Regions from separate parts of the Massilia sp. MP_M2 genome, predicted to be linked through region 3. Evidence: predicted binding sites of a transcription regulator. Region 3 holds the regulator's gene; each other region holds the start of a gene.
The links. Region 3 encodes sigma-54, which starts transcription at its own class of promoters, with help from an activator protein. Its sites were predicted from a motif close to TGGCANGNAANCTGCTTT; they were not measured.

Region 1: a site for sigma-54 is predicted at 1,663-1,680, ahead of RCH14_RS00120 (CmpA/NrtA family ABC transporter substrate-binding protein). Genes of this name have one in related genera too.
Region 2: a site for sigma-54 is predicted at 3,047-3,064, ahead of prpB (methylisocitrate lyase). Genes of this name have one in related genera too.
Region 4: a site for sigma-54 is predicted at 4,451-4,468, ahead of RCH14_RS13600 (transglutaminase family protein). Genes of this name have one in related genera too.

The regions. Positions count from the first base shown of each region.
Region 1 covers NZ_JBCHJF010000001.1:12,322-20,209, reverse strand. The annotation lists gene RCH14_RS00135 (ABC transporter ATP-binding protein) at 1-629, opposite strand, end outside; gene RCH14_RS00130 (hypothetical protein) at 795-1,124, opposite strand; gene RCH14_RS00125 (hypothetical protein) at 1,197-1,391, opposite strand; gene RCH14_RS00120 (CmpA/NrtA family ABC transporter substrate-binding protein) at 1,819-3,099, shown strand; gene ntrB (nitrate ABC transporter permease) at 3,128-4,033, shown strand; gene RCH14_RS00110 (ABC transporter ATP-binding protein) at 4,047-4,856, shown strand; gene RCH14_RS00105 (hypothetical protein) at 4,857-5,114, opposite strand; tRNA gene RCH14_RS00100 (tRNA-Lys) at 5,185-5,260, opposite strand; gene ybgF (tol-pal system protein YbgF) at 5,358-6,113, opposite strand; gene pal (peptidoglycan-associated lipoprotein Pal) at 6,244-6,768, opposite strand; gene tolB (Tol-Pal system beta propeller repeat protein TolB) at 6,802-7,888, opposite strand, start outside.
Region 2 covers NZ_JBCHJF010000001.1:94,254-102,141, reverse strand. The annotation lists gene RCH14_RS00460 (Ig-like domain-containing protein) at 1-2,913, shown strand, start outside; gene prpB (methylisocitrate lyase) at 3,104-3,994, shown strand; gene prpC (2-methylcitrate synthase) at 4,006-5,166, shown strand; gene acnD (Fe/S-dependent 2-methylisocitrate dehydratase AcnD) at 5,171-7,771, shown strand; gene prpF (2-methylaconitate cis-trans isomerase PrpF) at 7,771-7,888, shown strand, end outside.
Region 3 covers NZ_JBCHJF010000005.1:84,943-92,830, forward strand. The annotation lists gene RCH14_RS12890 (KpsF/GutQ family sugar-phosphate isomerase) at 1-327, shown strand, start outside; gene RCH14_RS12895 (HAD family hydrolase) at 327-863, shown strand; gene lptC (LPS export ABC transporter periplasmic protein LptC) at 869-1,474, shown strand; gene lptA (lipopolysaccharide transport periplasmic protein LptA) at 1,520-2,068, shown strand; gene lptB (LPS export ABC transporter ATP-binding protein) at 2,065-2,820, shown strand; gene RCH14_RS12915 (RNA polymerase factor sigma-54) at 2,835-4,322, shown strand; gene hpf (ribosome hibernation-promoting factor, HPF/YfiA family) at 4,397-4,753, shown strand; gene RCH14_RS12925 (enoyl-CoA hydratase/isomerase family protein) at 4,853-5,929, shown strand; gene RCH14_RS12930 (SDR family oxidoreductase) at 6,127-6,891, opposite strand; gene rapZ (RNase adapter RapZ) at 7,112-7,888, opposite strand, start outside.
Region 4 covers NZ_JBCHJF010000005.1:243,870-251,757, reverse strand. The annotation lists gene RCH14_RS13620 (putative zinc-binding peptidase) at 1-874, shown strand, start outside; gene RCH14_RS13615 (transglutaminase family protein) at 1,006-1,803, opposite strand; gene RCH14_RS13610 (alpha-E domain-containing protein) at 1,898-2,962, opposite strand; gene RCH14_RS13605 (circularly permuted type 2 ATP-grasp protein) at 2,964-4,376, opposite strand; gene RCH14_RS13600 (transglutaminase family protein) at 4,567-7,888, shown strand, end outside.

The sequences.
Region 1 (7,888 bases), on a different contig from region 3:
CCGATGCGGTCGGCCACTTCGGCTGCGCCAAGCAGATCGTGCGTGACCATGAAGATGGCGCTGCCGCGCGCGCGCAGGTCCTGCAGCAGCGTGTTGAATTCGCTGGTGGCCTGCGGATCCAGGCCCGTGGTCGGTTCGTCGAGCAGCAGCAGCGGCACCTGGCGCGCCACGGCCAGCGCGATTGCGACCTTCTGGCGCATGCCTTTCGAGTAGCCGCCCAGGCGACGCTGCCATGCAGCCGGATCGAGCCGCACCGCGCGCAACGCATCGTCGATGGTGGCGTCGATCGCTGAACCCGTCCGATCGCTGCCGGCCAGGCGCAGGAAGTAGTCGATGTTTTCGCGGGCGCTCAGGTGTTCGTAGAGCGCGACGTTTTCCGGCACGTAGGCAAGCTGGCCCCGCGCGGCGAGCGGATCGGCGGCGACGTCGATGCCGCACACGTGCACGCTGCCGGCCTGCGGCGCCAGAAAGCCGAGGAAGGCGTTGAGCGTCGTCGATTTGCCGGCGCCATTGCCGCCCAAGAGTGCATAGATTTCACCGCGTGCAACGCGCAGGTTCAGGTCGCGCAGGACGGTCGTGGCGCCGTAGGCGACGGTCACGCCGGTCGCCTCCATGGCAGGAGTGGTCATGGTCATCGTGTTCTTTCAAAGTCAAAAGGTAAGCCGGCGCACGCACGCAGCGTGCGCGTTCGATGGAGACGCGCGCAATGGCGCGGCGCCGGCAAACGAGATGGAGATGACTCGCGCCGCTACGCCGTCAGGTCACTCGGGTGACCGCGTCGGCGCATGGACGAATCAGTGGACGGACTGGTGGCGCGGTGGCGCCTGGGGGGAAGGGATCAGGTACTGGCGCCGATAGAACGGCGCAGGGCGCGGCAGGCGCGCGAGGAGGTAGACGACCGCCAGGAAGACGGCCAGCAGCTGTGGCGAGACGGCCGGCAGGTCAGCCGTGCCATGGGCAGCGACCTGGCAGCTGACGCAGTCGGACAGCTGTTCGGCCAGGTCGTGCTCGTGGTACGAGCTGCCGATGAGTTGCAGCGCCAGGATCAGCGCGCACGCACACAGGAACAATCGGCTCAGGGCCGTGCTTGTGTGGGTACTGCGGAACGTGTGCAACAGCGACATGCAATCCTGGTTGAACGGGTGAAGGCGCAGTATAGCCCGGCGATCGCGGCGCGGGCAAGGCACCAGCCCGGCTTACTCGAACGCCACCAGCAGCGTGGCCAGGCCGATGCAGACGACGGCGACCACGCCGATGCGCTGGCGCTGGCGGCGGCGGCTCGCGACGATGTCTTGCGCGATATGACGGCGGGGCTTCTTCGGGTTGCTGCGGTCGACGGCGGTCGCCGTCTGGATTGGCGTGCGGTGACGCTGGACTTGTTCGGTGTGCATTGATGGCTCCAGTTGCAGGCCCCGGCGTTGCACGATCAGTCCTGTGCTTCTGCATGTTTTTGAGGCAATAAACAATCCTAGCATGCACGCATTGGGTTGTGGCGGAGCGCATTGTCAACCGTGCGCGCGTACCGACATCTCTGCCGGCATGGCCCGCAGCCCCTGCAGCGCCGTCCAAAAAGAGGCGCTGCGCGATCGTAGTGCGCCGCGCGCGCCATGCTGCGGTGCACCGCAGCGATCGGCATTCTCGCGTTCACTCTGGGATGATCACTGGCACGAAGCTTGCATAACGACTAATGCGCAACGGAGCGCACGAGGTGCATGCCAACGCTGGCCCGCCTCCCCGGACAACGACGTCTACCAACGCATGAACACGTTCATGTGGGGTAGCCGTTTTTTTTTGCCTGATCACTTTTTGGGATTCGCGATGGAAAATCAACAGCGTCAAGCGCAGGGCAACCCGTCCACCGGCACGAACGTCGATGGGACACGCAGGAACATCATTCAGGGAGCCTCGCTGGCAGCAGCCGGCGGCCTCTTGGGGCTGGCCGGGGGCGGGGCATGGGCGGCGGGGTCGGACAAGCCCGAAAAGACCGAGATCAGGATCGGCTTCATTCCATTGACCGACTGCGCATCGGTCGTGATGGCGTCGGTGCTGGGCTTTGACAAGAAATACGGCGTCAAGTTCGTGCTGAGCAAGGAGGCTTCGTGGGCCGGCGTGCGCGACAAGCTCGCCAATGGCGACCTGGACGCCGCCCACGTGCTGTACGGCCTGCTCTACGGCGTGCAGATGGGCATTGGCGGCCAGAAGAAGGACATGGCCGTACTGATGGGCCTTAACAACAACGGCCAGGCCATCACGCTGTCAAAGCAACTGGCCACCAAGGGCGCCGTCGACGGCGCCTCGCTCGCCAAACTGATGCGCACCGAAAAGCGCGACTACACGTTCGCGCAAACCTTCCCGACCGGCACCCACGCGATGTGGCTGTATTACTGGCTCGCCGCCAACGGCATCAATCCGATGAAGGATGCCAAGGTGATCACCGTCCCGCCCCCGCAGATGGTGGCCAATATGCGTATCGGGAATATGGACGGGTTCTGCGTCGGCGAGCCGTGGGGCCACCGCGCCATCATGGACGGCATCGGCATCACAGCCACGACGACCCAGGACATCTGGCGCGACCACCCCGAGAAAGTGCTGGGCTCGACGCTGGCGTTCGCGAAAGCCAATCCGAACACGTGCCGCGCGATGATGGCCGCCATCTTAGAGGCGAGCAAGTGGATCGATGCGTCGCTGGCCAACAAGAACAAGATGGCCGAAGTCATCGCCGCCAAGTCGTACGTCAACACCAGCAAGGACGCGATCGACCAGCGCATCATGGGGCGTTACCAGAACGGCATGGGCAAGACCTGGGACGACGCGAACCACATGAAGTTCTACAACGATGGCCTGGTCAACTTCCCGTTCCTGTCCGATGGCATGTGGTTCATGACGCAGCACCGCCGCTGGGGTTTACTCAAGACCGATCCGGATTACCTGGCCGTGGCCACGTCGGTCAATCAGGTCCAGTTGTACAAGGACGCGGCATTGATGACCAAGACGCCGATCCCGGCGGGCCTGCTGCGCACATCGAAGCTGATGGATGGCACCGTGTGGGATGGCAAGAACCCACAGGCGTATGCCGCGTCGTTCAAGGTCAAGGCTTGACCATTCACCCGTACTGCAAGGAGCCGTCATGAATGCCCTGTTGAAATCCGTTCCCAACGAGCCGGCGCCAGCGCCGGTGGCTGTCAGCGGCCCGGCGCGCACCGCCACGCCGCGCAAGCCAGCCGCCGGCGCCCTCGCCAGGCGCCGCGCGCAGCCATTCGCCACGGCGGTACGGCGCGTGGCGCCGCCGCTGACCGGCATCGCGCTCGTGCTGCTGGTCTGGCAGGTGATCGCTGCGCAGAACGAGGCGTTTCCGTCGCCGCTGGTGACGTGGCGGGCGGCGCTCGAACTGTTTGCCGACCCGTTCTACCGCAACAGCCCGAACGACCAGGGCATCGGCTGGAACGTGCTGGCGTCGCTGCAGCGCGTGGCGGTGGGCTTTGGCCTGGCGGCACTGGTCGGGATCCCGCTGGGCTTCGTGATCGGACGCGTGCAGTTTGTTAGCCGCATGTTCGGCCCGATCATCAGCCTGCTCAAGCCGGTCTCGCCGCTGGCCTGGCTGCCGATTGGCCTCCTGGTGTTCAAGTCGGCCGACCCGGCGGCGATCTGGTCGATCTTCATCTGTTCGATCTGGCCGATGATCATCAACACGGCCGTCGGCGTGCAACGCGTGCCGCAGGATTACATGAACGTGGCGCGCGTGCTGAACCTGTCGGAGTGGAAAATCCTCACCAAGATCCTGCTGCCATCGGCACTGCCGTACATCCTGACCGGCGTGCGCCTGGCGATCGGCACCGCATGGCTCGTCATCGTGGCGGCCGAAATGCTGACCGGCGGCGTGGGCATCGGTTTCTGGGTGTGGGACGAGTGGAACAACCTGAACGTGGCGCACATCATCATCGCCATTGCCATCATCGGCGTGGTCGGCCTGCTGCTCGAACTGGCGCTCGTGTCGCTGGCACGCGCACTGACCCACGAACAAGTGGCTAACTGAAAGGGTTTCGATCATGGATGAACTGCAAAAGAAATTCATCGACATCACCGGCGTCGAGATGGCGTTTCACACGAAGAAGGGTGTGTTCCCGGCGCTGCAGGGGATCGACCTGACGGTGTGCAAGGGCGAATTCATCACGCTGATCGGCCACTCGGGGTGCGGCAAATCGACGCTGCTGAATCTGGTCGCCGGACTGCTCAAGCCGACGGCAGGCTTGCTGATCTGCGCGGGCCGCGAGATCGGCGGGCCGTCACCGGAGCGTGCGGTGGTGTTCCAGAACCATTCGTTGTTGCCATGGCTGACGTGCTACGAGAATATCCATCTGGGTGTCGAGCGGGTGTTTGGCGGGTCTGAATCGCGCGCGCAGTTGCGTGAGCGGACGCTGGAGGCGCTGGCGCTGGTGGGTCTCACGAGCGCCGAGACCAAGCGGCCGCATGAAATCTCGGGCGGCATGAAGCAGCGCGTCGGCATCGCGCGGGCGCTGGCGATGCAGCCGAAGGTCTTGCTGATGGACGAGCCGTTCGGCGCGCTCGACGCGCTCACGCGCGCGCACTTGCAGGATGAGCTGCTCAAGATCGTGGCGGCCACGAAATCCACGGTGGTGATGGTGACGCACGATGTGGACGAGGCGGTGCTGCTGTCGGACCGGATCGTCATGCTGACCAATGGCCCGGCGGCCACGATCGGCGAGATCGTCGCCGTGGGGCTCGAGCGGCCGCGCGACCGGGTGGCGCTGGCGCAGGATGCGCGCTACACCGAGCATCGCCGGCAGGTGCTGGAGTTTTTGTACCGCAAGCAGGCGCACCCGGCGGTGGCGGCCTGATTACGTGGCTTTTTTCTTCTGCACCTGACGCTGCTGCTGCTTGCGCTGCGTCTGGTTGCGGTTCTGTTTGCCTTCGTGGAGCGCGGTGGCGTCCAGCTTGGCCTGCTCGGCGGTGCGCAGCTCTTCCTTGTCGTCGTGCGCGACAAAGTAATCGTTGGCCTGCGCATCGACTACCAGCTTGATCGCCGCTTCGTCGGTGAGGTCATACATCTCCGTGAGGAGCGTGGTCACCTCGTCGAGAAAATCTTCATAAGTCATGGTGCGATCATCCTAATGTAAGCGGAACACAAAAAAGCCAACCCGAAGGTTGGCTTTTTTGCTGAATCTTTGGTAGGCCGTGCGGGATTCGAACCTGCGACCAACGGATTAAAAGTCCGCTGCTCTACCAGCTGAGCTAACGACCCGAAGAAGCAAGATTATAGGGGGCGACACGGGCGCTGTCAAATGCCGCGCCCGGTCTATGTCTCACGTGTGCCTCAAGCGTGTGACATGCCGGTGTGCTTACTTCAGGGACGCCAGGCGATCGCGTGCGGTCTGCGCGGCGCTTGAGTCGGGGTACTTCGCCACCAGCGTCTGGAGCGACTTCTTCGCGTTCTTGTTGTCCTTGAGCAGGGCGTAGCTGCTGGCGATATTGAGCATCGCGTCCGGCACCTTCTGGCTCGTGGCGTAGGTGGTCGTGACGACCTGCTGCGCCGCAATGGCTTTTTTGTAGTCGCCCAGCGCGTAGAAGGTATTGCCGAGCCAGTACTGCGCATTCGATGCGTATGGCGACTGCGGGAACTGCCGCACGAACTCTTGCAGCGCGACCGAGGCGCCCTTGTAGTCGCCCGCCTGGAACATGGCGGTGGCGGCTTCGTACGCGGTTTTTTCGGTTGGCAGCACTTCAGCGGCCTGGCCGTCGATGACTTCGGCGCGCGGCTCGACCTTTTTCAGGCGCGCATCGAGGTCGGCGTACAGCTGCTTCTGGCTGTTCTGCGCTTTGGCGACTTCGTTGGCCAATACTTCGATCTGGCCGCGCAGGCGGGCGATTTCCTGCATCGTCTGCTCGTGCTGGTTGAGCATCTCGATCTGCGCCGTCTTGTCCGATTTGCTGTCGATCCGTGCGGTCAGGTCGCGCGTGATGTTGTCGACCTTGGTGCGCAGGTCCAGGATGGCCTTGCGCGCTTCTTCGTCGTCGAACGGGCCGGCGGCCGCGTGCAGCGGCATCCACAGGGCCAGGACGAGGCATGCGAGGCGGGGCTTGGACAGTTTGATCATAAGCGTTGTGTTCTTTCTACTAAGCCGGTTACTTGAGCGATTGCCGAGATAAAACAAGGGGCGGGTAGCAGTCTGCACTGCGTCCCGCCCCCTGTCAATCGAACCTGTCCGGCTTGTTCAGCCGAATCGATTATTGATAGACGATGTCTGCGCGGCGGTTTTCAGCCCACGATTCTTCGTTGCTGCCGGTGGCTTTTGGCTTTTCTTCGCCCAGCGACACGGCTTCGATCTGGCCTTCCGATACGCCCATCGAGGCCATCGAACGACGCACGGCTTCAGCACGCTTCTGGCCCAGGGCCAGGTTGTACTCGGTGCCGCCGCGTTCATCGGTATTGCCCTGGATCAGGACCTTACGCGAGGTGTTCTTGGTCAGGAAACCCGAGTGGTTCTGGACCACTGGCTGGCCATCAGCGCGCACGACGAAGCTGTCGTAGTCGAAGTAAATGCTGCGCTTGGCCAGAACGCCTTGTGGGTCGTTCAGCGGATCGACGCTGCCGGTCTGGACCGGGTTGATGTCACGTGGATCAGCAACTGGCGCTGCCGGCGTTGGCGATTTCTCGACGACCGGGGTTTCGTTCAGCTTAGGCGCCGACGAGCACGCGGCCAGCAGGGTTGCGGTGGAAACGATGAAAGCTACACTCTTGAAGTTGCGCATGGATTTTCTCCTGTTATGTTGAGGTTTTACTTCTTACTTCATGAAGGGACCCCAGCTGGGCTCCCGAATGTTTCCCGCTTTGGTCGTCAAGCGTTGCTTGACTCGTCCATCCACAGACACCACGGCCAGCGAGGTGCGACCGCCACCCTTGGTTGCATACATGATGTACTTGCCGTTAGGCGAAAAACTCGGTTCAGTGGCCCCATCGGCCAGGCGCAGTTCCTGGCCGCTGGCCAGGTCCATCGCATATAAGGAGTAAGCGCCGCCGCGCTGCGAAATCCAGGCCAGCGTCTTGCCGTCGGACGACACGCGTGGGCTGATGTTGTAGTTGCCATTGAACGTCACGCGGGTGGCATTGCCGCCCGCTGCGCTCATTTTGTACACCTGAGGACCACCGCTGCGGTCGCTCGTAAAGTAAATGGTCTTGCCGTCGGCCGAGAACTGTGGCTCGGTATCGATGGCCGGGTTGTTGGTCAGGCGCTTGTGGCCGGTGCCACCCGAATTGACCGAATAGATCTCGGTATTGCCGTCCTTCGACAGGGCCACGGCCAGGGTCGAGCCGTCCGGCGACCACGATGGCGCCGAGTTGTTGCCCTTCTGATTCGAGACCACATTGCGCCGACCTGTCATCAGGTCTTGCAGATACACGACCGGCTTGCGGTCTTCCATCGACACGTAGGCGACTTTTGATCCGTCCGGCGACCAGGATGGCGAAATGATCGGCTCCTTGCCCTGGGTGGCGATGACTTCGTTCTCGCCATCGGCGTCCGACACGGCCAGGATGTAGCGCTTGGCGGCGCTGTCGGCCTTGACGTAGGCGATGCGGGTCGAGAAGATGCCGCGCACGCCGGTCAGCTTTTCATAGACATCGTCGGCAATGCGGTGCGCCTGCAGGCGCGTGTAGCGGGGCTGGACTTCGCCACCCATCTGCGAGATTTCGCCGCCCTTGACGGTGTCCATCAGCTTGTAGCGGATCGCGAAACGGCCATCCGGCTGCTTCGACACGCTGCCGACCACGAGCGCATCAGCGCCGCTGGCCTTGAAGGCAGCCAGGTTGATGGTGCCGGCATCGCGGTCGCTGATGACCTGGCCGGCGTCGATGACCTTGAACACGCCACTG
Region 2 (7,888 bases), on a different contig from region 3:
ATCGCCGGCAACGCGGTGGCGGCCAATGGCGCCGCGCACACCTTCACCGTGGGCGTCAACAGTGCGCCGGTGCTGGGCGGTGCGTTCGCCACGCCGTCGATCGATGACGACAAGACGGCGGCGCCGTTTGCCGGGGTGACGGTGAGCGACATCGATGGCGACGCCGTCACGGTCACGATCGGCTACGCGCCGGCAAATGGCGTGCTGGCCGGCGCCGGCCTGGGGGGCAGCGCCGGCAACTACACGCTCAGGGGCAGCGCCGCGACGGTCCAGGCGCAGCTGCGCGCGCTGGTCTTCACGCCGAGCGCCAATCAAAGTGCCGGCGCAGTGATTGCCACCACGTTCCTGCTTGCCGTGGACGATGGCGCGCTGAGCGCCACCAACAGCGTTACCGTGGTGGACGTGGCGCCGGTCGCGCCAACCGCGTCGATCACGCTGTCGGACTCCCAGCTGGCGGCAGGCGAGACGGCCACGCTGACCGTGACGTTCAGCGAAGCGGTCACGGGCTTCGACGTCGGTGACCTGTCCATGCCGGCCGGGACCCTCGGCGCACTCGCCAGCAGCGATGGCGGCCGCATCTGGAGAGCGAGCTTCACACCGCAGGTCGATCTGGCGTCCGCTGTGCACCAGATCGTGCTCGACCTGGCAGGCGTGCTCGATGCTGGCGGCCTGGCGGGCAGCGGCGCCTTCAACGGCCCGACCTACACCGTCGCCACCGCCCGCCCGACGGCCGCGGTCGCCGTCAGCGACGCCACCCTGACGGCGGGTGAAACCGCGACCGTCACGATCACGTTCTCTGAAGCCGTCAGCGGCTTTGCCGGGGACGACCTGGTGGTTGCCAACGGTACGCTGTCGAACTTGATGAGCAATGACGGCGGCGTGACCTGGAGCGCGACCCTGACGCCTGGCGCTGACACCTATGTCAACCTGAATACCGTCACGCTCGACCTGACCGGGGTGCAGAACGCTGCGGGTAACACGGGCCTTGGCGTGGCGACGTCGAACGTGTATGCAGTGCACACCGGCAGCGCGCCGAATCCGACGCCGCCCCCTTCGCCAGCAGCCGGAACGGTCGATGGCGTCCCGGTCGTTACCACCAGCACGACCGACCCCGTCACCGGCCTGCTCAACCACACGGTCACGGTGCCGTTCGTGACGGGCGCACGGGTCGACAACCCTGCCACGCCCAATGCCGATCTGGCCGATATCCCGTTGAGCGCCACCCGCGGCGGCGTTACATCGACGCTGACGGTCGGCCTCCCGGTCGGCGCCGGTCTGCAGGCATCCGGGCCGGCGCGCCTGCTGACGCACGACCAGGCGCTGCTTGACCTGATCCACCGCATCGAACAGAAAACCACCGACGGATCGAGCGCGCGTGACGAAATGCGCGGGGAGGGTGTGGCCTTTCTGGAAGCACTGTTACAGAACGCCGCGCTGCACACGGCGACGCTGGCCCCGCTTGCCGTCCCCGGCGGCAGCGCGCCCACGATCGCCATCAGCGGCGGGGCTGACGACGGCGCCGTCATCGGTCTGGTGATCGACGCTACGCAACTGCCGGCGAATGCGACGCTGCTGCTCGATGACGTGGACTTCGCCGCGATCGTCGGCGCAGCGACGTTGCGCGGCGGCGCGGGCAACAATATCGTGGCGGGCGACGACGCCCGCCAGAACATTTTCCTGGGCGTCGGCGACGACCAGCTGTTTGGCGGGGGCGGTGACGATATCGTCGGCAGCGCCGGTGGCAATGACCTGCTCGATGGCGGCAGCGGGCGCGATCTGCTGGTGGGCGGCAGCGGCAGCGACACCCTGCGCGGCGGCAGCGGCAACGATGTGCTGCAAGGCGGTGGCAGTGCGCGTGGCGACTGGCAATTCACGCTCGGGCGTGACGGCGTACTGGGCGCGGTCCACGCCGGCACCGTATTTGCCGCCGCCGCACCGCTCGCGTTGACGCTGACGCAGCTCGATGCGGGCGACGCCGACCTGGCGTTTCTTGGCGCGGCGCGCGAGCGCCTGGTCGAGACGGCGCTGCTGTACCACGCTGCGTTCGAGCGCGCGCCCGACATCGGGGGCCTGAACTACTACCTGGCGCAAGAGATGGGCGCGGCCGCCGTTGCGCGCGCGATCGTCGCCTCGCCCGAGTGGGCCGGCGCCGGCATGACTGCCTTGTCGGACGACGCTTTCGTGCGAACGCTGTACGACCAGGTGCTGGCACGCACGGCTGACGCCGAAGGCCTGGCCTTCTGGAGCGGCCATCTTGCGCATTCTTCCCTCACGCGGTCTGACCTGTTGCTTGCCTTTGCCCTCAGCGCCGAGCATCGCGCGCTGCAAGGCCCGGAGCTCGTCATTGCCGCCGCCAGCGTGGCCGGCGAGAACAGCTGGCTTGCCGACAGCGGCGTCGACACCATCGCGTATGCCGGCGCGCTCGCCGACCTACGCTTCATGCTGGGCAATGACGGCGCGGTGCTGGTGCTGGACGGGGCCACGGGCGACGTCGACACGCTGCACGGGATTGAACGGGGCGCGTTCAGCGACGGCGTGGTCGACCTGGCCTTCACGCAGGCCAATGCCGCGACCCTTGAGACGCTGGGATTGCTCTACCAGAGCGTCCTGGACCGCAGCGGTGACATCGCCGGCTTTGCCTGGTGGACGCGCGCTGGCCTTGACAAGGATGCGCTGGTGGCCGGCTTCACGGAGACGACCGAGTTCGTGGCGCACTACGGGGCACTGTCGGATGCCGACTTTGTGGCGGCGCTCTATGCCAACGCCGGCCTGGATGCGGGTGCGGTCGGCGGCAGCGCAGCATGGGTGGCCCAACTGCATACCGCTACGCGGGCCGAATTGATCGGCAGCTGGATCGGGCAGCAAGCCGTGCTGGACGCGCAGTTCGATGGCACTGGGTTGTGGCTCATATGAGTTCAATATCGTTGTTTCATGTTTCAATCCAGATTTCATTTTGAAACGGCGGGTGTGTGCGGCGGCGACTGGAAAGGACGCCCATCGCATGTAAGTCCTTGAAAATGCGGTAACCAGACAGGTTCAGGCGCGCTGGCACGGTGCTTGCAATTCATCGCCTGATCTCTTACCGCCATCACAAAGGACCAGCATGAGCACACTTTCCGCAGGCGCCGCCTTCCGCCAGGCGATCCTGGACGAATCCCCGCTGCAAGTCGTGGGCGCGATCAATGCCAACCACGCACTGCTGGCCAAGCGCGCCGGCTTCAAGGCCATCTACCTGTCCGGCGGCGGCGTTGCCGCCGGCTCGCTTGGCCTGCCTGACCTGGGCATCTCGAACCTTGACGACGTGCTGGTCGACGTGCGCCGCATCACCGACGTGTGCGACCTGCCGTTGCTGGTCGACGTCGACACCGGCTTTGGTGCCTCGGCCTTCAATGTTGCGCGCACCGTGCGTTCGCTCTCCAAGGCCGGCGCGGCCGCCTGCCACATCGAAGACCAGGTCGGCGCCAAGCGCTGCGGCCACCGGCCGGGCAAGGAGATCGTCAGCAAAGAAGAGATGGTCGACCGCATCCGGGCCGCCGCCGATGCGCGCCTGGACGACGATTTCGTGATCATGGCGCGCACCGATGCGCTGGCCGTCGAAGGCCTGGACGCGGCGATCGAACGCGCCGTGGCCTGCGTCGAAGCGGGCGCCGACATGATTTTCCCGGAAGCGATGACGACGCTCGACATGTACAAGCGCTTTGCCGACGCGGTCAAGGTGCCGGTGCTGGCCAATATCACCGAGTTCGGCGCCACCCCGCTGTTTACCGTCGACGAGCTGGCCGGCGCCGGCGTGGGCCTGGTGCTGTATCCGCTGTCGGCGTTTCGCGCGATGAACAAGGCGGCTGAAAATGTCTACACCGCGATCCGCCGCGACGGCACGCAGCAGCACGTGCTGGAGACGATGCAGACGCGCGCCGAACTGTATGATCGCATCGATTACCACAGCTACGAGCAGAAGCTCGACGCGCTGTTTGCCCAGAACAAAGTCAAGTAAGGAGACCCTAGATGACTACGCAGAACCTGGAAAACCCGACCTTCAAGCCGAAGAAATCCGTCGCCCTGTCCGGCGTCGCCGCCGGAAATACCGCACTGTGCTCGGTCGGCAAATCGGGCAACGACCTGCATTACCGCGGCTACGATATCCTCGACATCGCCACCACCAGCGAATTCGAGGAAATCGCCTACCTGCTGGTGCACGGCAAGCTGCCGAACGACGGCGAACTGCGCGGCTACAAGGCCAAGCTGCGCTCGCTGCGCGGCCTGCCGCAGGCGCTCAAAAGCGCGCTCGAAGCCTTGCCGGCCAATGCCCATCCGATGGACGTGATGCGCACGGGCGTGTCGGTCCTGGGCTGCACGCTGCCCGAAAAGGATGATCACCACATCAACGGCGCGCGCGATATCGCCGACCGCCTGATGGCGTCGTTCGGCTCGATGCTGCTGTACTGGTACCACTTCAGCCACAGCGGCAGACGCATCGACGTGGACACCGACGACGATTCGATCGGCGGCCACTTCCTGCACCTGCTGCACGGCTTCGCGCCGAAAGAATCGTGGGTGCGCGCGATGCACACGTCGCTGATCCTGTACGCCGAACACGAATTCAACGCGTCCACCTTCACCGCCCGCGTGATTGCCGGCACCGGCTCGGACATGCACTCGGCCATCACCGGCGCGATCGGCGCACTGCGCGGACCGAAACACGGCGGCGCCAACGAAGTCGCGCACGACATCCAGAAGCGCTATGACAACCCGGACGAAGCCGAGGCCGATATCCGCAACCGCGTGGCCAACAAGGAAGTCGTGATCGGCTTCGGTCATCCGGTGTACACGATCTCGGACCCGCGCAACAAGGTCATCAAGGAAGTGGCGCGCAGCTTGTCGGAAGAGGGCGGCTCGATGAAGATGTTCGATATCGCCGAGCGCTTGGAGACCGTGATGTGGGACGTAAAAAAGATGTTCCCGAACCTGGACTGGTTCTCGGCCGTGTCGTACCACATGATGGGCGTGCCGACGGCGATGTTTACGCCGCTGTTCGTCATCGCGCGCACGTCGGGCTGGGCGGCGCACGTCATCGAGCAGCGCATCGACAACAAGATTATCCGCCCGAGCGCCAATTACGTGGGGCCGGAGGATCTGCAGTTCGTGCCGCTGGCAGAGCGCAAGTAACGCCATGAATACCGATTACCGCACCTCTCTGCCGGGCACGGAGCTCGACTACTTCGACACCCGCGCCGCGGTCGACGCGATCGCCCCCGGTGCCTACGCTACGCTGCCCTACACGTCGCGCGTGCTGGCCGAAAACCTCGTGCGCCGCTGCGCGCCCGCGAGCCTGCGCGATGCGCTGGGGCAGCTCATCGAACGCAAGCGCGACCTCGACTTTCCGTGGTTTCCGGCGCGCGTGGTCTGCCACGACATCCTCGGCCAGACTGCGCTGGTCGACCTGGCTGGCCTGCGCGACGCGATTGCGCTGCAAGGGGGCGACCCGGCGCTGGTCAACCCGGTCGTGCCAACGCAGCTCGTGGTCGACCATTCGCTGGCCGTCGAATGCGGCGGGTTCGACCCGGATGCCTTTGCCAAGAACCGCGCCATCGAAGACCGTTGCAACGAAGACCGCTTCCACTTCATCGACTGGACCAAAAAAGCCTTCAAGAACGTCGACGTGATCCCGCCCGGGAACGGCATCCTGCACCAGATCAATCTTGAGCGCATGTCGCCGGTGATTCAGGTCGAACGCGGCGTGGCCTATCCGGACACGCTGGTGGGCACCGATTCGCACACGCCGATGGTCGATGCGCTTGGCGTACTCGCCATTGGCGTCGGCGGGCTGGAAGCCGAGAGCGTGATGCTGGGCCGCGCCTCGTGGATGCGCCTGCCCGACATCGTCGGCGTCGAACTCACCGGCAAACCGCAGCCGGGCATCACCGCGACCGACGTCGTGCTGGCGCTGACCGAGTTCCTGCGCAATGCAAAGGTCGTCTCGACTTACCTGGAATTCTTCGGCGCGGGCGCGGCCGCACTGACGCTGGGCGACCGCGCGACGATCGCGAACATGGCGCCCGAATTCGGCGCCACCGCTGCGATGTTCTACATCGACGAACAAACCATCAAGTACCTGCGCCTGACCGGCCGCGACGACGCGACCGTGCACCTGGTCGAAACATATGCGAAGCACGCCGGCCTGTGGGCCGACAGTCTGCACAGCGCCGAATACGAACGCACGCTGTCGTTCGATTTATCAAGCGTGGTGCGCAATATCGCCGGCCCGTCCAATCCGCACAAGCGCGTGCCGACGTCCGAACTGGCCGCGCGCGGCATCTCGGGCGTGGTCGAAAACACCCCGGGCCAGATGCCCGATGGCGCCGTCATCATCGCCGCGATTACCAGTTGCACCAATACCAGCAACCCGCGCAATATGGTCACGGCGGGCCTCTTGGCGCGCAACGCCAACCGCGTTGGCCTCGCGCGCAAACCTTGGGTGAAAACGTCACTGGCGCCCGGCTCGAAGGCGGTGGCGCTGTACCTCGACGAAGCGGGCTTGAGCTGCGAACTGGACCAATTGGGCTTTGGCGTCGTCGCCTTTGCCTGCACCACCTGCAACGGCATGAGCGGCGCACTGGATCCGACGATCCAGGACGAGATCATCAAGCGCGACCTGTATGCAACGGCCGTCCTGTCGGGCAACCGCAATTTCGACGGCCGGATCCACCCGTATGCCAAGCAGGCCTTCCTGGCTTCGCCGCCGCTGGTCGTGGCCTACGCGATTGCCGGCACCATCCGTTTCGATATCGAGAAGGACGTGCTGGGACTGGACGCATCTGGCCGCGAAATTCGCCTGGCCGACCTGTGGCCATCGGAGGAGGAAATCGACGCCGTGGTCGCCGCGAGCGTCAAGCCGGAACAGTTCCGCAAGGTCTACACGCCGATGTTCGCACGCGTGGCCGACGACGGCGCCGCGGTCAGCCCGCTGTACGACTGGCGTGCGCCGAGCACCTATATTCGCCGCCCACCATATTGGGAAGGCGCGCTGGCGGGCAGCCGGCCGCTGGCCGGGATGCGGCCCCTGGCGGTGTTGGGTGACAACATCACCACCGACCACCTGTCGCCGTCGAACGCGATTTTGCTCGACTCGGCCGCCGGTGAATACCTGGCCAAAATGGGCCTGCCCGAAGAAGACTTCAATTCGTACGCCACGCACCGGGGCGACCACCTGACGGCGCAGCGCGCGACGTTCGCCAATCCGACGCTCAAGAACGAGATGGTCAAGGATAGCCAGGGCAAGGTGCTGGCCGGTTCGCTCGCGCGCATCGAGCCGTCGGGCGAGGTCACCCGCATGTGGGAGGCGATCGAGCATTACATGGCGCGCAAGCAGCCATTGATCATCATCGCCGGGGCCGACTACGGCCAGGGCTCGTCGCGCGACTGGGCGGCCAAGGGCGTGCGCCTGGCGGGCGTCGAGGCGATTGCCGCCGAAGGCTTCGAGCGCATCCACCGCACCAACCTGGTGGGCATGGGCGTGCTGCCGCTCGAATTCAAGCCGGGCGAGAGCCGCCTGACACTGGCCATCGACGGCACCGAAACGTTCGACGTGATCGGCGCGCGCACGCCGCGCGCCGAGCTCACCTTGGTCATCAACCGCGCGAGCGGCGAGCGGGTCGAGGTGGCCGTCACGTGCCGGCTCGATACGGCCGAAGAAGTGGCCATCTACGAGGCCGGCGGCGTACTGCAGCGCTTCGCGCAGGATTTCCTCGAATCGACCGTGAAGGCGGCATGATGGCATCAACGACCTATCTTCCCCAGCGCCGGATCGCCGCCACCTATCTGCGCGGCGGCACCAGCAAGGGCGTGTTCTTCAAGCTGGACGACCTGCCGGAAGACGCCCGCGTGGCCG
Region 3 (7,888 bases):
GATGTCCCGCTGGTCAAGGCGCTGCTCGAGATCAGCCAGAAGGGCATGGGCATGACCGCCGTGGTCGACCCTGACGGCCGACCGCTGGGCGTGTTTACCGACGGCGACTTGCGCCGCGTGATCGAGCGCATGCACGATTTTTCGAACGTGCTCATTCGCGACGTCATGCACGCCAATCCGCGCAGCGTGCGGCCTGAGCAGCTGGCGGTCGACGCGGTCGCCGTGATGGAAGAATTTCGCATCAACCAGATGCTCGTGATCGATGAGGCGGGCCAGCTGGTCGGCGCGCTGCACATCCACGACCTGACCCGCGCAAAGGTGATTTGATGAACACTCCCGTATTGGCCCACATCGAGCGCGCCGCGCGCATCAAGGTCATGATCTTCGACGTCGACGGCGTGCTCACCGACGGCAGCCTGACCTACGGCCCCGATGGCGAAGTCACCAAGACCTTCAATGTGCTCGATGGCCTGGGCATCCAGATGCTGAATAAAAGCGGCGTGCAGACTGCGATCATCAGCGCGCGCCTGTCGCCGATTGTCGTGCGGCGCGCCGCCGATCTGGGCATCTCGCATGTCCACCAGGGCAATCACGACAAGCGCATCGGCTTTGCCAAGCTGCTCGAGGCTACCGGTTTTACTGCCGACCAATGCGGCTACATCGGCGACGACGTGATCGACCTGCCGCTGTTCGCGCGCGTCGGTTTTGCCGTCGCCGTGCCGTCGGGCCATCCGGACGTGCAGCACCGCGCGCATTACGTGACCAAGAACGGTGGCGGGCGCGGCGCGGTGCGCGAGATCTGCGACCTGGTCATGCGCGCGCAGGGCACCTACGACCAGGCGCTCGCGCCATATTTCGCCTGAGCGCCATGGCCACCATCGCCTCCAACAAACGCACCTCGCACCGCTGGAACCTGCTGGCGATGATCGTGATCGGCGTGTTCTTCGCCTTCGGCAGCTTTTGGCTGCTGCAGCTGATGCAGGCGACCGAGATCGATGCGCAACTGGGCGGCCCGCCCGACGAGCCGGATTACATCGTCGAGAATTTTTCGTTCGTGCGCATGACGCCGAGCGGCCAGCCGAGCTATGTGGTATCGGGCAAGCGCCTGGCCCACATTCCGTTGGGCGATGTGTCGAACGTCGAGCAGCCGCTCATGCGCGGCGTCGAACCGGGCCGCCCGCCGACGACGGTGGTGGCCAAGACTGCGCGCATCTTCCATGAAGAGCACCGCGTCGAACTGTTCGGCGACGTCGATTTGCAGCGCCCGAAGACGCCCGTCAGCGAAGCACTGCGCGTGCGCACGCAGGCCATGACCGTGTTGCCCGACGAAGAAATCGTCAAGACCGACCAGCCGATCGACATGGAGCTTGGCGCGTCCAGTCTCAAGGCCGTCGGCCTGGTCGCCAACAATGCGACCATGCAGATGCAATTGTCCGGCCGCGGCCGTATCGTCTATCCGCCACGCCAGCGCTGAAGGCCACCAGCCATGCGCGCGTACTAACCCAGGACCAGCACCATCATGAAAAAACTCTTTGCTGCCGCTTTCTTTTCACTCCTTTCCTTGACCGCCATGGCCGAAAAGGCCGACTCGCTCAAGCAGGCGGCGCTTGAATACGATAACGGCGACCTCGATGGCGTCGCGGGCGTTCGCACCTTCACCGGCAACGTGATCCTCACCCGCGGTACGCTGCTGGTCAAGGCCGAACGCGCCGTGGTCAGGGAGACGCCCGAAGGCTATATGAGCGTGACGCTCACTGCGGCCAACGGCAAGCCCGCTACGTTCCGCCAGAAGCGCGACGGCGGCCCGAATCTGTGGGTCGAGGGCCAGGCCGAACGCATCGAATACGACGAACGTTCGGAGCTGGTGCGCCTGTACTCGAACGCCGTCGTCAAGGAACTCGAAAACGACCGGATGACCAACCAGATGACCGGCCCCTTCATCTCGTACGACAACCGCAAGGAAGTCGTCGCCGTGCGCAATGACGTCAGCGGCGAGAGCAAGGTTGGCGGCGGGCGCGGCACGCTAATCCTGGCGCCCAAGCGTGCGCCGGCCGGAGGCACGCAATGACGGAGCTGAACGATCGCAGCACGCTGGTCGTCAAGGGCCTGCAGAAAAGCTATGGCAAGCGCCTGGTCGTGCGCGACGTGTCGCTCGATGTCGAATGCGGCGAGGTGGTGGGTTTGCTGGGCCCGAACGGCGCCGGCAAGACCACCTCGTTCTACATGATCGTCGGCCTGGTGCCGTCGGATGCCGGCTCGATCAGCATCAACGGCACCGACATCACCAGCCTGCCGATCCATCGCCGCGCGGTGCTGGGCCTGTCGTACCTGCCGCAAGAAGCCTCGGTGTTTCGCAAGCTGACGGTGGAAGAAAACATCCGCGCCGTGCTCGAACTGCAAAAGGTCAACGGCAAGTCGCTGACCAAAACCGAGATCAACGACCGCCTCGACAGCCTGCTGGCCGACCTGCAGATCGAGAAGCTGCGCGAGAACCCGGCGCTGTCGCTGTCGGGCGGCGAGCGACGCCGCGTGGAGATCGCGCGCGCACTGGCGACCAACCCGCGCTTCGTGCTGCTTGACGAGCCGTTCGCCGGCGTCGACCCGATCGCCGTGATCGAGATCCAGCGCATCGTGCGCTTCCTCAAGGAGCGCAAGATCGGGGTCCTGATCACCGACCACAATGTGCGCGAGACGCTCGGCATCTGCGACCGCGCCTACATCATCAATCAGGGGGCGGTGCTCGCATCCGGCCGTCCCGACGATATCATCGCCGACGAGTCGGTGCGCCGCGTGTACCTTGGTGAACATTTCCGCATGTAAGCCATGGTCAATCAATGAAACAGTCCCTTCAGCTCCGCACCTCGCAGCACCTGGCGCTCACGCCACAGCTGCAGCAATCGATCCGCTTGCTGCAGCTGTCGACGCTCGAACTGCATCAGGAGATCGAGCAGATACTGGGCGATAACCCGCTGCTCGAACGGCTCGACGATCCGCTCGATCATTCGGTGCGCTTGCTGGGCGATGGCGCCATCAACAATGCGCCGGCGCCGGGCGAGGCGCCGCCGGCGCCGGGCCAGCAGGCCGAAGGCGAGGGCAGCGCACCGGCCGAGGGCGAGGGCGCCGAAGGCGGCGCGGTCGATGGCGACCGGCCCGACACCGACTGGAACGAAGGCAGCGGCGCGTCGTCCGGCAGTAGTAGCAGCAGCGACGACGAAGACGGCCGCCCGCAGCTGGAGGCATGCGCGATCACGCTACGCGAACACCTGATGGAACAGGTGCGCGAAACGCTGCTCTCAACCCGCGACCGCGCGCTGGCCGAACTGGTGATCGACGCGCTGGACGACAACGGCTATCTGGACGAGCCGCTCGACGAGATCCACGCACGCCTGCCGGAAGAACTCGAGGTCGACCTGGACGAACTGCGCTGCGCGCTGGCGATGGTGCAGAGCATGGACCCGGTGGGCGTGGGCGCGCGCAGCGCATCCGAATGCCTGGCGCTGCAGATCCGGCGCATGCCGGGCGTGCCGATGGTCACGCGCCGCATGGCCCTGAAGATCGTCGAAGGGTACCTGACCTGGTTCGCGCAGCGCGAATACAGCAAGCTGAAAAAAGCACTCGATTGCGATGATGAAGATCTGCGCGAAGTGCAGGCCGTGGTCCGCCAGTGCAACCCGCACCCGGGCGCCGCGTTCGCGTCGAACGTGTCAGATTACGTGGTGCCGGACGTGATGGTGCGGCGCGCCAAGAATGGCTGGGCGGTCACGCTGAACCCGGACGTGATGCCGCGCCTGCGCGTCAACAGCCTGTACGCCACGATGCTCAAGCAGGGCCGCAGCGAGAGCCAGATGGGCGCGCAGATGCAAGAGGCGAAGTGGCTCATCAAGAATATGCGCCAGCGTTTTGACACGATCCTGCGTGTGGCCGAGGCCATTGTCGAGCGCCAGCGCAACTTTTTCAGCCACGGCGCGGTTGCCATGCGGCCCCTTGTTTTGCGCGAGATAGCTGATACACTAGGTCTGCACGAGAGCACGATTTCTCGTGTCACAACGCAGAAATACATGCTGACCCCGCACGGCATGTTCGAGTTGAAGTATTTCTTCGGTAGCCACGTTGCCACCGAGGCGGGAGGCGAAGCATCCTCAACGGCAATCCGTGCGCTCATCGCACAATTGACAGGAGCAGAAGACCCTAAGAATCCATTATCCGACAGCAAGATCGCGGAAATGCTCGGGGAACAAGGCATGGTCATTGCGCGCAGGACGGTCGCAAAATACCGTGAAGCGCTCAAGATCCCCCCCGTCAGTCTCCGCAAAGCCTTGTAACAACGCCGCTCATACAGCCTGTGCCTTCAGCTCCTGTATGGTGCAAGCGACGTGACATCTTCAAAGGAGTGTGTATGAACCTCACCATCAGTGGTCACCATCTCGAAGTAACCCCTGCCATCCGTGAATACGTTCAGAATAAGCTGGAACGCATTATTCGCCATTTCGATCAAGTCATAGATACCCACGTCTTCCTGGCCGTCGATAACCTCACCGAAAAAGAAAAAAGGCAAAAAGCTGAAATCAATGTCCAGGTGTCGGGCAAGACCCTGCACGTGGCGAGCGTCGCGCAAGACCTGTATGCCGCGATCGACATGTTGATGGATAAACTGGATCGACAAATCCTGAAGCACAAGCAGATGCTGAAAGACCATAACCGCACAGCGATCAAACGCCTGGACGTCGACGAAGCAGACGTCGCTGCCGCCTGATTCAAGCGCAGGTCACCATCGCCAGGGGCGTCTTTCAGAGACGCCCTTTTTGCATCCCGCTGCCGGTAAAATACGTGTTTCCTCCCGATGGATCACGCCATGTCCGAACACGTCCTGACCCGCATTGCCAACCGCACCGGCATCATCACCCTCGACCGGCCAAAGGCGCTCAATTCGCTGTCGCTGGACATGGTGCGCGCGCTGACCGCGATCCTGCTCGACTGGCAGCTTGACGCCGCCGTCGATGCGGTGGTGATCACCAGCAGCAGCGAAAAAGCACTGTGCGCGGGCGGTGATATCCGCTTCTTCCACGAGGTCGGCAACGCCTCGCCGCAAGATGGCAGCGCACTGCTCGAAGATTTTTTCACCGAAGAATACGCACTGAATCACCTGATCCATTTTTATCCAAAACCGTATATCGCACTGATGGACGGCGTGGTCATGGGCGGCGGCATGGGCATCGCGCAGGGCGGGCCCGATTGCGCCCTGCGCATCGTGACCGAGCGCACGAAGATGGCAATGCCCGAGGTGAATATCGGCCTGTTCCCCGATGTCGGCGGCAGCCATTTTCTGTCGCATGCGCCGGGGCAGTTGGGGATGTTCCTGGGCTTGACCGGCTTGACGATCGGCGCGGCCGATGCGCTGTACGTAGGCCTGGCCGACGTGTTCGTACCTGGCGCTGATTTGGCGGCCTTGCAGGCGCTGATCGAGGCGACGCCGGGCGCGGATCTGCAGGCGGCGATCCGCGCTCTCGCCAGCCAGCATGCCGGCGAGAGCGAATTGCAGGCCAACCGCGCGTGCATCGATGCGCACTTCGGCGCAGACTCGGTGGCGGCGATCATGGCGTCGCTCGAGGGTGACGACACACCATTCGCGCAGAAGGCGTTGCGCGCGATGCGCCTGCGCTCGCCGTTGATGATGTGCGTGACGCGCGAGCTGCTGCTGCGCGGCGCGTCGCTCGATGTCGCCGACTGCCTGCGCCTGGAGCGCTCGCTCGTGCGCCGCAATTTCGAGCATGGCGAGGTACTCGAAGGCGTGCGTGCGCTCGTGATCGACAAGGACAATGCGCCGCAATGGAATCCGCCGTCGCTGGATCTCGTGACCGACGCGATGGTGGCGCGCTTCTTTGCGCCGGTGTGGCCGGTGCATGCGCACCCGCTGCGCCATCTCGCATAAGCCTCTTCATGCATATCCGTTTGCGCGTGACTTTTCGTGCAGCCGGTGCAACCATCGTGGCTTCATGAACCGATGAGGAACCCCGATGCGTATCGAGGACCAGGAAAGGATTCCTAGCGTCTCAATTCGTCATGAGCGAGATGTCGCAGTGCGACCGTTACCAGGACAGGCTCGGGGTGGCACTGGCGTTTCTCCTGTCATGTGCGGTTGATTGACACGCCACCGTCCACCAAAAGACTTGATCCAGTGCTGAAGCTGGAGGAATCAGACGCGAGATAGAGTGCCGAGCGGGCGATCTCCTCTGGCCGCGCGATGCGTTTGAGGGCGTGCAAGCCTTCCACAAAAGCCAGCGCCTCAGGGGTATTGGCGCTCGCTCGGCCCATCGGTGTATCGGTCCCTCCTGGGAGTAGCGCGTTGGCGCGGATGCCGTACCTGCCATATTCGACGGCGATGACCTGCATTAGACCGATCAGCCCGGCTTTACTGGCGGCGTATGCACCCATTCCGGGAAAACCGACGGTGCTGCCGACGAATGTCGACGTGAAAATGATCGAGCCTCCGCCGCGTTTTACCATTGCGGGCAGTTGGTACTTCGCACCATGAAAAGAGCCCGTCAAATTTGTATCGAGCGTAGCTTGCCAGGCATCAGTTGGTATATCGGCTACCGGGGCTGCGTCCCCCGTCGTACCAGCGTTGTTGAAAGCGATGTCGAGTCCGCCAAAGCGGCTTTCTGCCATGTCAACCAGTGCGCGCGCAAGGTTCTCCTCCCTGATGTCTCCGGCAATGGCAACTGCCTCACCACCATGGCGCTCGATGTCCGCGACCAGTTTGGCAAGTTCGCCGTGGCGGCGAGCGCTGACAATAAGCTTCGCACCTTCGCTTGCGAACAATTTAGCCGTTTCGTAGCCAATGCCTGAACTTGCGCCAGTGACGATGGCTACTTTCCCTGATAACTGAAGCATTGTGACTCCTGTAAAAGTGTGGAGGAGATTCACAGCCTAACCAGCTAACGGGTGATGATCTATTCGTTTATTGCTTTCAAATAATTTGATGATGCGGCCGCTGGTGCCGAAGACACCTCGCCGCGCATCGACTTCAAAAAGTCATCTGCCACGCCCACAGAGGGAGAAAGCAACAGATCGAGGCAGCGCAGATACACCGATGCCTCGTTCTGACGTTGAACTAGGCCGCCGGATGCTTCGGCTGCTCGCGATGCCTGACAATCACGCGCTCGGTCGCGCCGAAATGCGCGCCAAGGTGTTCGGCCATGTACACGGAGCGATGCTGTCCACCCGTGCAGCCGACCGCCACCGTCAGGTAGCTGCGGTTGTCGGTCTTGAACGACGGCAGCCACTTGGCGACGAAGTTCTGGATGTCGGACAGCATCTCGATCGCGCTCGGTTGCGCGTCGAGGAAGGCGATCACGGGCGTATCCTTGCCGTTGAGCGGGCGCAGCGCCAGGTCGTAATAAGGATTCGGGATTGCGCGCACGTCGAACACGAAGTCGGCGTCGAGCGGCACGCCCACCTTGAAGGCGAACGATTCAAAGAACAGCGTCAGCGGTGCGTGGTCGATCTCGGCGAGTTCCTTGATCCAGCCGCGCAGCTTGTTCGACGAGAGCTCGGACGTGTCGATCACGTGGCCCAGGTTCTCGATCGACGACAGGCGCTCGCGTTCTTCAGCGATGCATTCGATCAGCGTTAGGCGCGAGGCCGGGTTTTCGCCCGGGCGCAGTTGGTGCGACAGCGGGTGGCTGCGGCGTGTTTCGGAAAAGCGCGCCACGAGCGAATGGGTGCTCGAGGTCAGGAACATGACCTTGACCGAGTGGCCGTCCTCGCGCAGGCGCCGCACGCTCACGGGCAGTTCGGCCAGCGATTCGGCGCTGCGCGCATCGACCGCGACGGCGATCTTGCCGCCGCCGCTTTCGCTGACGGTATTGACGAGGGCCGTCAGCAGGGC
Region 4 (7,888 bases), 160 kb from region 3:
GCTGACGGTCGTGATTCCGGCGCTGACGTCGGAAAAGAACCGCGTCCTGTGGTCGCGCCTCGAAACCGCCAAGCGTCGCCTGCTGTTCTCGCTGGCGCAGCTGAACCTCACCCCGGCCTCGAAAGAAACCCAGCCCGACACCGGCTTGGCATTCCAGTTCCTCGAAGACGGCGTGACCGACCAGTGCGTGATGACGGGCCACGACAATGGCCTGATCACGCTGAACATCGCCGAAGCCGATCCGGCCGAACGCGAGCGCACGCGCGAACAGATGCACGAACGTTACCGCACGCTGCTGGGCCACTTCCGCCACGAGAGCGGCCACTATTATTTCGACCGCCTGGTGGCCGATACGCCATGGATCGACAGCTACCGCGCACTATTCGGCGACGAGCGCCAGGATTATGGCGACGCACTCAAGCGGCACTATGAGAACGGTCCGGTCGCCGACTGGGAAGAGCGCTTTGTGAGCAGCTACGCCGCGTCGCACCCATGGGAAGACTGGGCAGAAACCTGGGCCCACTACCTGCACATGATCGATACGCTGGAAACGGCCCACTCGTGCGGGCTGTCGCTCAAGCCGGCCAAGGCGGACGAGCCGGAACTGGACAAGATCACGCTACCGACCAAATCCGGCGCCTTCGAAGAAACGCTCAGCGACTGGTTCGCGCTGACCTATGTGCTCAATAGCCTGAACCGCAGCATCGGCATGCCGGATTCGTATCCGTTCAAGCTGAGCACACCTGTGCTGGAAAAGCTGGAATTCGTGCACAAGGTGGTGCGTGATCAGATGGGCAAGCCGTCGCTGGCCGCACAGGCGGCGCAAGCACCGGCACCTGCACCAGCTGCACCAGCTGCACCAGCTACCGTCTGAGCTTGAGTAGGGTGGACGGGTTTCCCGTCCACGCGTTCAACAATCCTTGGCGCGCCACAAAATCACGGTACCTTGAACGCGTGGACGGCATAGCCGTCTACCCTACGGCCGGGATAACGAAACAGCAGGCATCACCCCGGCGCCCCCTCCAGCAACTCCACCGTCACCTGCATCTCATGCAGCGCCAAGGCCGGTCCGAACTGAGTAAAAATCGCCACGTCAGCCGCATCGCGCCCATACCCCACCGTCACGCGCCCGCCGCGCGGCCCATCCTGGGTCGCATCGAACGTGTACCAGCGCCCGCCCACATATGCCTCGAACCACGCATGCAGGTCCATCGGTAGCAGCCCATACAGGTAACCGGCCACGATGCGCGCCGGAATGCTCAGCGCGCGGCACAGCGCAATGCCCAGGTGCGCCAGGTCGCGGCACACCCCTTCGCGGTATTCATTGACCTCGGTCGCTGCCATCTGGTTCTGGTTCGACGCCGGATTGAAGCGCACCTCGCGCCGGATCCAGTCGCTGATGCAGGCCACCTGGTCGTATCCTGGTGCGACGCCGGCCACGATCGCACTGGCCATCTCGGCGAAGCGGTCGGACTCGCAATAACGGCTAGGTAGCAGATACAGCAGCACGTCGACCGGCAAGGTCTGCACCTCGTCGAACGGCGCACCGGGTGCAACACTGATGACCTGGTCGGTCAGCACGTCGGCCGAGGTCTGGATGGAAAATTCGCCGGGCGGCGCCGTCAGGCGCTGGCACAGGTTGCCGTAGGCATCCGTGTATTCAAGGACCTGCACGTTCGGGGTGAGCGTATAGGATTCGCGCGCCACCCATTGCTGCGCACCGCTGCGGGGACGCAGCATCAGGATGAACGGCGTGGGGTAATCGACGCTAAAACTGAGCTTGCAACCGGTTCGCAGCCACATTGCAGGCCAGCCTTCCTTCGTTAAAGTATGTGCACCGTCATGACGCACTCTAGCCATGACGGTGCGCCGCGCCACCTTTTGGTGCGCGAGTTGGTCAACGCGTCTGCGACTGTGTTTGCGACTGTGTTTGCGACTGGGTCTGCGTCTGCGACGAGGTTTGCGACGAGGTTTGCGACTGGGTCGGTGCCAGCACTGGCACCACCTCCGGCAACTCCGGCGCCACCGGCAGCAGGAAGTCGCGCCCGATACCGTTGCCCAGCTCGCCAATACAGGCCAGGAACTTGGTCAGGAATTCGTGCAGGCCTTCGTCGAGAATCTCGTTGATCTCGGCCGACTTGAGCGACGCATGCAGTTTTTCCGCCAGCCGCTCGGTGTCGTGCGACAGCTCGTTGCGCACGTCTTGCAGCACGGCGACGACGGCGGCCATGCACGCTACCAGCGAGCGCGGCATCTTGCCTTGCAGGATCAAGAGTTCGGCTACGCGCGTCGGCGTGATCGCGTGGCGATACACCTTGCGATACGTCTCGAACGCGGACACCGAACGCAGCAGCGCCGCCAGGTAATAGTATTCGCCCTGCGCGCCTTCCTGGATCGTGTCGGACGCCAGGAACTTGAACTTCACGTCGAGGATCCGCGCCGTGTTGTCGGCCCGTTCCAAAAAGGTACCCAGGCGGATGAAGTTGAACGCTTCATCCTGGAACATCGTGCCCAGCGTGACGCCGCGCGACAGGTGCGAGCGGTACTTGACCCATTCCAGGAACTGGCCGGGATCGCGTTCGAACATGCGCTCGCTCAGGTGCTTTTGCAGCACGAGCCAGGTGGTGTTCTCTGTTTCCCAGACTTCAGTGGTCAGGGTGCCGCGCACGGCGCGGGCATTCTCGCGCGCGGCGCGCAGGCAACTGGCGATCGACGACGGATTGTCGGGGTCGCGCACCATGAAGTCGAGTACGTTCTTTTGCGTCAGCGCGTCGTACTTGGCGTCGAACTGGGCTTCGAGTTCGGACACGCTCAGCATCGTGCGCCAGCCCTGCTGCTCGGCCTGGACCGATTGCGGCATCAGCGAATACTGGACGCGCACGTCGAGCATGCGCGCCGTGTTTTCGGCCCGCTCGGTGTAGCGGGCCATCCAGAACAAATGATCTGCGGTGCGGCTCAACATGCTAGTTCTCCAGTATCCAGGTGTCCTTGGTGCCGCCGCCCTGCGACGAATTGACCACCAGAGACCCTTCTTGCAACGCCACGCGGGTCAGCCCGCCCGGCACCATCGACACGGTCTTGCCAGACAACACGAACGGACGCAGGTCGATATGCCGTGGCGCGATGCCCGCTTCGACATAGGTGGGGCACGCCGACAGCGCCAGCGTCGGCTGCGCGATGTAGCCGTCCGGATTGGCCAGCAGGCGGCGGCGGAAGTCTTCGATCTCGGCCGTCGTCGAGGCCGGTCCGACGAGCATCCCGTAGCCGCCGGCGCCATGTACTTCCTTGACCACCAGTTGCGGCAAATTCGCCAGCGTGTACTGGAGGTGTTCTTGTTTCCGGCACTGGTAGGTCGGCACGTTGTTCAGGATCGGCTTTTCGCCGAGATAGAACTCGATCATGTCCGGTACGAACGGGTAGATCGACTTGTCGTCGGCCACCCCGGTGCCGATGGCATTGGCCAGGCCAACGCGGCCGGCGCGCACGGCGTCGAGCAGACCCGGCACGCCCAGCGTCGATTCGGGACGGAACGCGCGCGGATCGAGATAATCGTCGTCGATGCGGCGATAGATGACGTCGACCTGCTTCGGGCCGCGCGTCGTGCGCATGTAGACGGTGTCGTTGCTGACATACAGGTCTTGCCCCTGCACCAGCGCCACGCCCATTTGCTGGGCCAAAAACGCGTGCTCGAAGTAGGCCGAATTGTGCATGCCGGGCGTGAGCACGACCACGGTCGGGTCGTCACCGCCATGCGGCGCCACGGTGCGCAGATTGTCCAGCAGCAGGTCGGGATAATGGTCGACCGGCGCCACGCGGTTGCTCGCAAACAGCGCCGGGAACAGCCGCATCATCATCTTGCGGTTTTCCAGCATGTACGACACGCCCGACGGCACGCGCAGATTGTCTTCCAGTACGTAGAACTCGCCCTCGCCGGCGCGCACGATGTCGACGCCGGCAATGTGGGCGTAGATATCCAGCGGCACATTGACGCCTTGCATGGCTGGCCGATATTGCGCGTTATTCAGGATCTGTTCGGCCGGAATGATGCCCGCCTTCAGGATGTTCTGGTCGTGGTACACGTCGTGCAGGAAGCGGTTCAGCGCGGTCACGCGCTGCACCAGGCCAGCCTGCAGCTTGGCCCACTCGGCGGCGTTGATCACGCGCGGAATGATGTCGAATGGGATCAACCGTTCCTTGCCGGCGTTGTCGCCGTAGACAGCGAACGTGATCCCCACGCGTTGGAAGTTCAGCTCGGCTTCAGCACGCTTCTGATCGATCAGATGCGGGGGTTGCTGGGCGAGCCAATCTGCGAATGCCTGGTAATGAGGCCGCGCAGTTGCTCCATTGGAATACATTTCATCGTAAAAGTTCGACATCATTGCCTCCTGTGCCAGAATACTAACAAGAAACGTGCCAGCCACCCCGTCCGACTCGCAAGTCAAACGAACGCAGGTATGAATCATGCTTAAATGCGTCTATCTTGCGCTTACTTAGTTGTGTGCAAACCAATACGACCAAATTCAGTGCGCCGGCATCAATCGCGCCCTCATTGAAAGGCACTACCGCATGGCTATCCGCGTTGCGCTTCATCACAAGACCAGCTACCGTTACGACCGCCTGGTCAATCTGTCACCGCATGAAGTGCGCCTGCGTCCGGCGCCACATGCGCGTACGCCAATCCTGTCGTACTCGTTGACCGTCCTGCCAAAAGAGCATTTCATCAACTGGCAGCAAGACCCGTACGGAAATTACATCGGCCGTTTCGTGTTCCCCGAACAAACCGACGTGCTCGAGTTCACGGTCGACCTCGTTGCGGACATGACGGTGATTAACCCGTTCGACTTCTTCGTCGAAAAGTATGCCGAGACGTTCCCGTTCGCCTACCCGGACCTGCTGCAATCGGAACTGAGCCCGTACACCAAATCGCAAGAGCCTGGCCCGCTGCTGACCGAGTGGGTCGCCGGCGCGCGGCGCGAGCTGCTGGCCCAGCCGATGGGCACGAACGACTTTCTGGTGGCCATCAACCAGCGCCTGCAGCGCGACATCGCCTACCTGCTGCGGATGGAGCCGGGCGTGCAGGAGCCGGAAGACACCTTGCAGAAGCGCTCCGGCTCATGCCGCGATACCGGCTGGCTGCTGGTGCAGATCCTGCGCGAGATGGGGCTGGCGGCGCGTTTCGTGTCCGGTTACCTGATCCAGCTCACGGCCGACCAGGAAGCGCTGGACGGCCCGAGCGGCACGACTGTCGACTTCACCGACCTGCACGCCTGGACCGAGGTGTATGTGCCGGGCGCCGGCTGGATTGGCCTCGACCCCACCTCGGGCATGCTGGCCAGCGAAGGCCACATTCCGCTGGCGTGCACGGCGATGCCGTCGTCGGCCGCACCGGTGACCGGCTTTACCGACAAGGCCGAAGTCACGTTCGTTCACGAAATGACGATCACGCGCATCCATGAAGACCCGCGCGTGACCAAGCCGTACGCGGAACTCGACTGGGACAAGATCAACCGCCTTGGCCAGCAGGTCGATGCCGACCTGGTCAACCAGGACGTGCGCCTGACGCAGGGCGGCGAGCCCACCTTTGTGTCCATCGACGACATGGACGGCGCCGAATGGAACACGCTGGCGCATGGCGACAAGAAGCGCGAGCTGGCGGGCAACCTGATGCACCGCCTGAAGAACCATTTCGCACCGGGCGGCATGCTCCATTACGGCCAGGGCAAGTGGTATCCGGGCGAGCCGTTGCCGCGCTGGGCGCTGAACATCTTCTGGCGCGTCGACGGCCAGCCGATGTGGTTCGATGCGTCGCTGTTCTCGGACGAGCACATTGACGACGGCTACGGCAGCGAGGATGCCGGCCGCTTCGCTGCCGAGCTGGTCAAATCGCTCGGCCTGCCGGCCGGCAGCGCCATCCCCGCGTACGAAGACGTGCTGCTGCAAGCCCAGCGTGAGCAGGCGCTGCCGCGCAATCTCGATCCGCTCGATGCCGACCTGAAAGCACCGGAAGAGCGCCGCCGTCTGGCGCGCCTGCTCGAACGGGGCCTGGGCCAGGTGGCCGGCTACGTGCTGCCGCTCAAGGCGCGCGAGCACGATCCGTCAGTCATGCTCGGCACCAGCTGGCGCACGTCGCCGTGGCCGCTCAAGCGCGAAAACCTGTACCTGATCGAGGGCGATTCGCCCATCGGCCTGCGCCTGCCGCTGTCCACGCTGCCATGGGTGCTGCCCGAAGAGCGCGATCCCGATTTCGATGTCGACCCGTTCGCGCCGCGCGGCCCGCTGCCGGTCGGTAAAAAAGACAAGCGGCCCGTCTTGAGCGTGGCCGCCGGTAAATCGCCGCACAAGGCGGCGGGCGTGGCGGCCGACCCGGAAGCGCGCGAAGTGATCCACACCGCGCTGTGCCTCGAAGTGCGCGCAGGGCGCCTGTACATCTTCATGCCGCCGCAAAAGCGCATCGAGGATTACCTGGCGCTCGTCACGGCGGTCGAGAACACGGCGGCCAAGCTGAAGATGAAGCTGCGCATCGAAGGTTACGCGCCGCCGCGCGATCCGCGCATCAAGCTGCTCAGCGTCACGCCCGACCCGGGCGTCATCGAGGTCAACATTCATCCGGCCGCGAGCTGGAATGAGCTGGTCCACAATATGACCACGCTGTACCAGGAAGCGCGCCTGACCCGCCTGGGCACCGAGAAATTCATGCTTGACGGCCGCCACACCGGCACGGGCGGTGGCAACCATGCGACACTGGGCGGCGCCACGGTCGAAGACAGCCCGATGCTGCGCCGGCCCGATCTGCTGAAAAGCCTGATCACGTACTGGCAGATCCACCCTGCCCTGTCGTACCTGTTCTCGGGCACCTTCATCGGTCCGACCAGTCAGGCACCGCGCGTGGACGAAGCGCGCGACGACAATCTGTACGAGCTGGCGATCGCGTTCCAGCAAATGGACAAGGTACTGCCAACCATGCACCCCGGCGACAAGCCGTGGATGGTCGACCGCCTGCTGCGCAATATGCTGGTCGACCTGACGGGCAATACGCACCGTTCGGAGTTCTCGATCGACAAGCTGTACTCGCCGGACGGCCCGACCGGCCGCCTGGGGCTGGTGGAATTCCGCGCCTTTGAAATGCCGCCGCATGAGCGCATGAGCTTGCTGCAAATGCTGCTGCTGCGCGCCCTGGTTGCGCGCTTCTGGCGCCAGCCGCTGCAGGCCAAGCTGGTGCACTGGGGCACGGCGCTGCACGACCGCTGGATGCTGCCGCACTTCGTCGCGCAGGATATCCGCGACGTGGCCAAGGACCTGCGCGCGGCCGGCTATGCGTTCGAGGATCACTGGTTCGAGCCGTTCATCGAATTCCGCTTCCCGCGCTTTGGCACCGTCGTCTACGAAGGCGTCGAGATGGAACTGCGCCAGGCGATCGAGCCGTGGAACGTGCTGGGCGAAGAAGTCAGCGCCGGCGGCACCGCGCGCTACGTCGATTCGTCGGTCGAGCGCATGCAGCTGCTGGTGCGCGGCCTGACCGACGGGCGCCACGTGGTGGCCTGCAATGGCCGCATGCTGCCGCTGCATCCGACCGGCGTGCCAGGCGAATACGTGGCTGGTGTGCGCTTCCGTGCCTGGAGCCCGTGGTCGGCGCTGCATCCGAGCATCCGGGTGCAGGCGCCGCTCGTGTTCGACCTGGTCGACACCTGGAGCGGACGCTCGATCGGCGGCTGCACCTACCACGTCGTGCACCCTGGCGGGCGCAGCGAAACCGGTTCACCGGTCAATGCCAACGCTGCCGAGGCGCGCCGCTTTGCCCGCTTCTGGCCACATGGGCACACGCCGGGGCCGTTTACGGTGTACAAGGAAGACCTGAATCCAAGCTTCCCGATGACCCTCGATTTGCGCT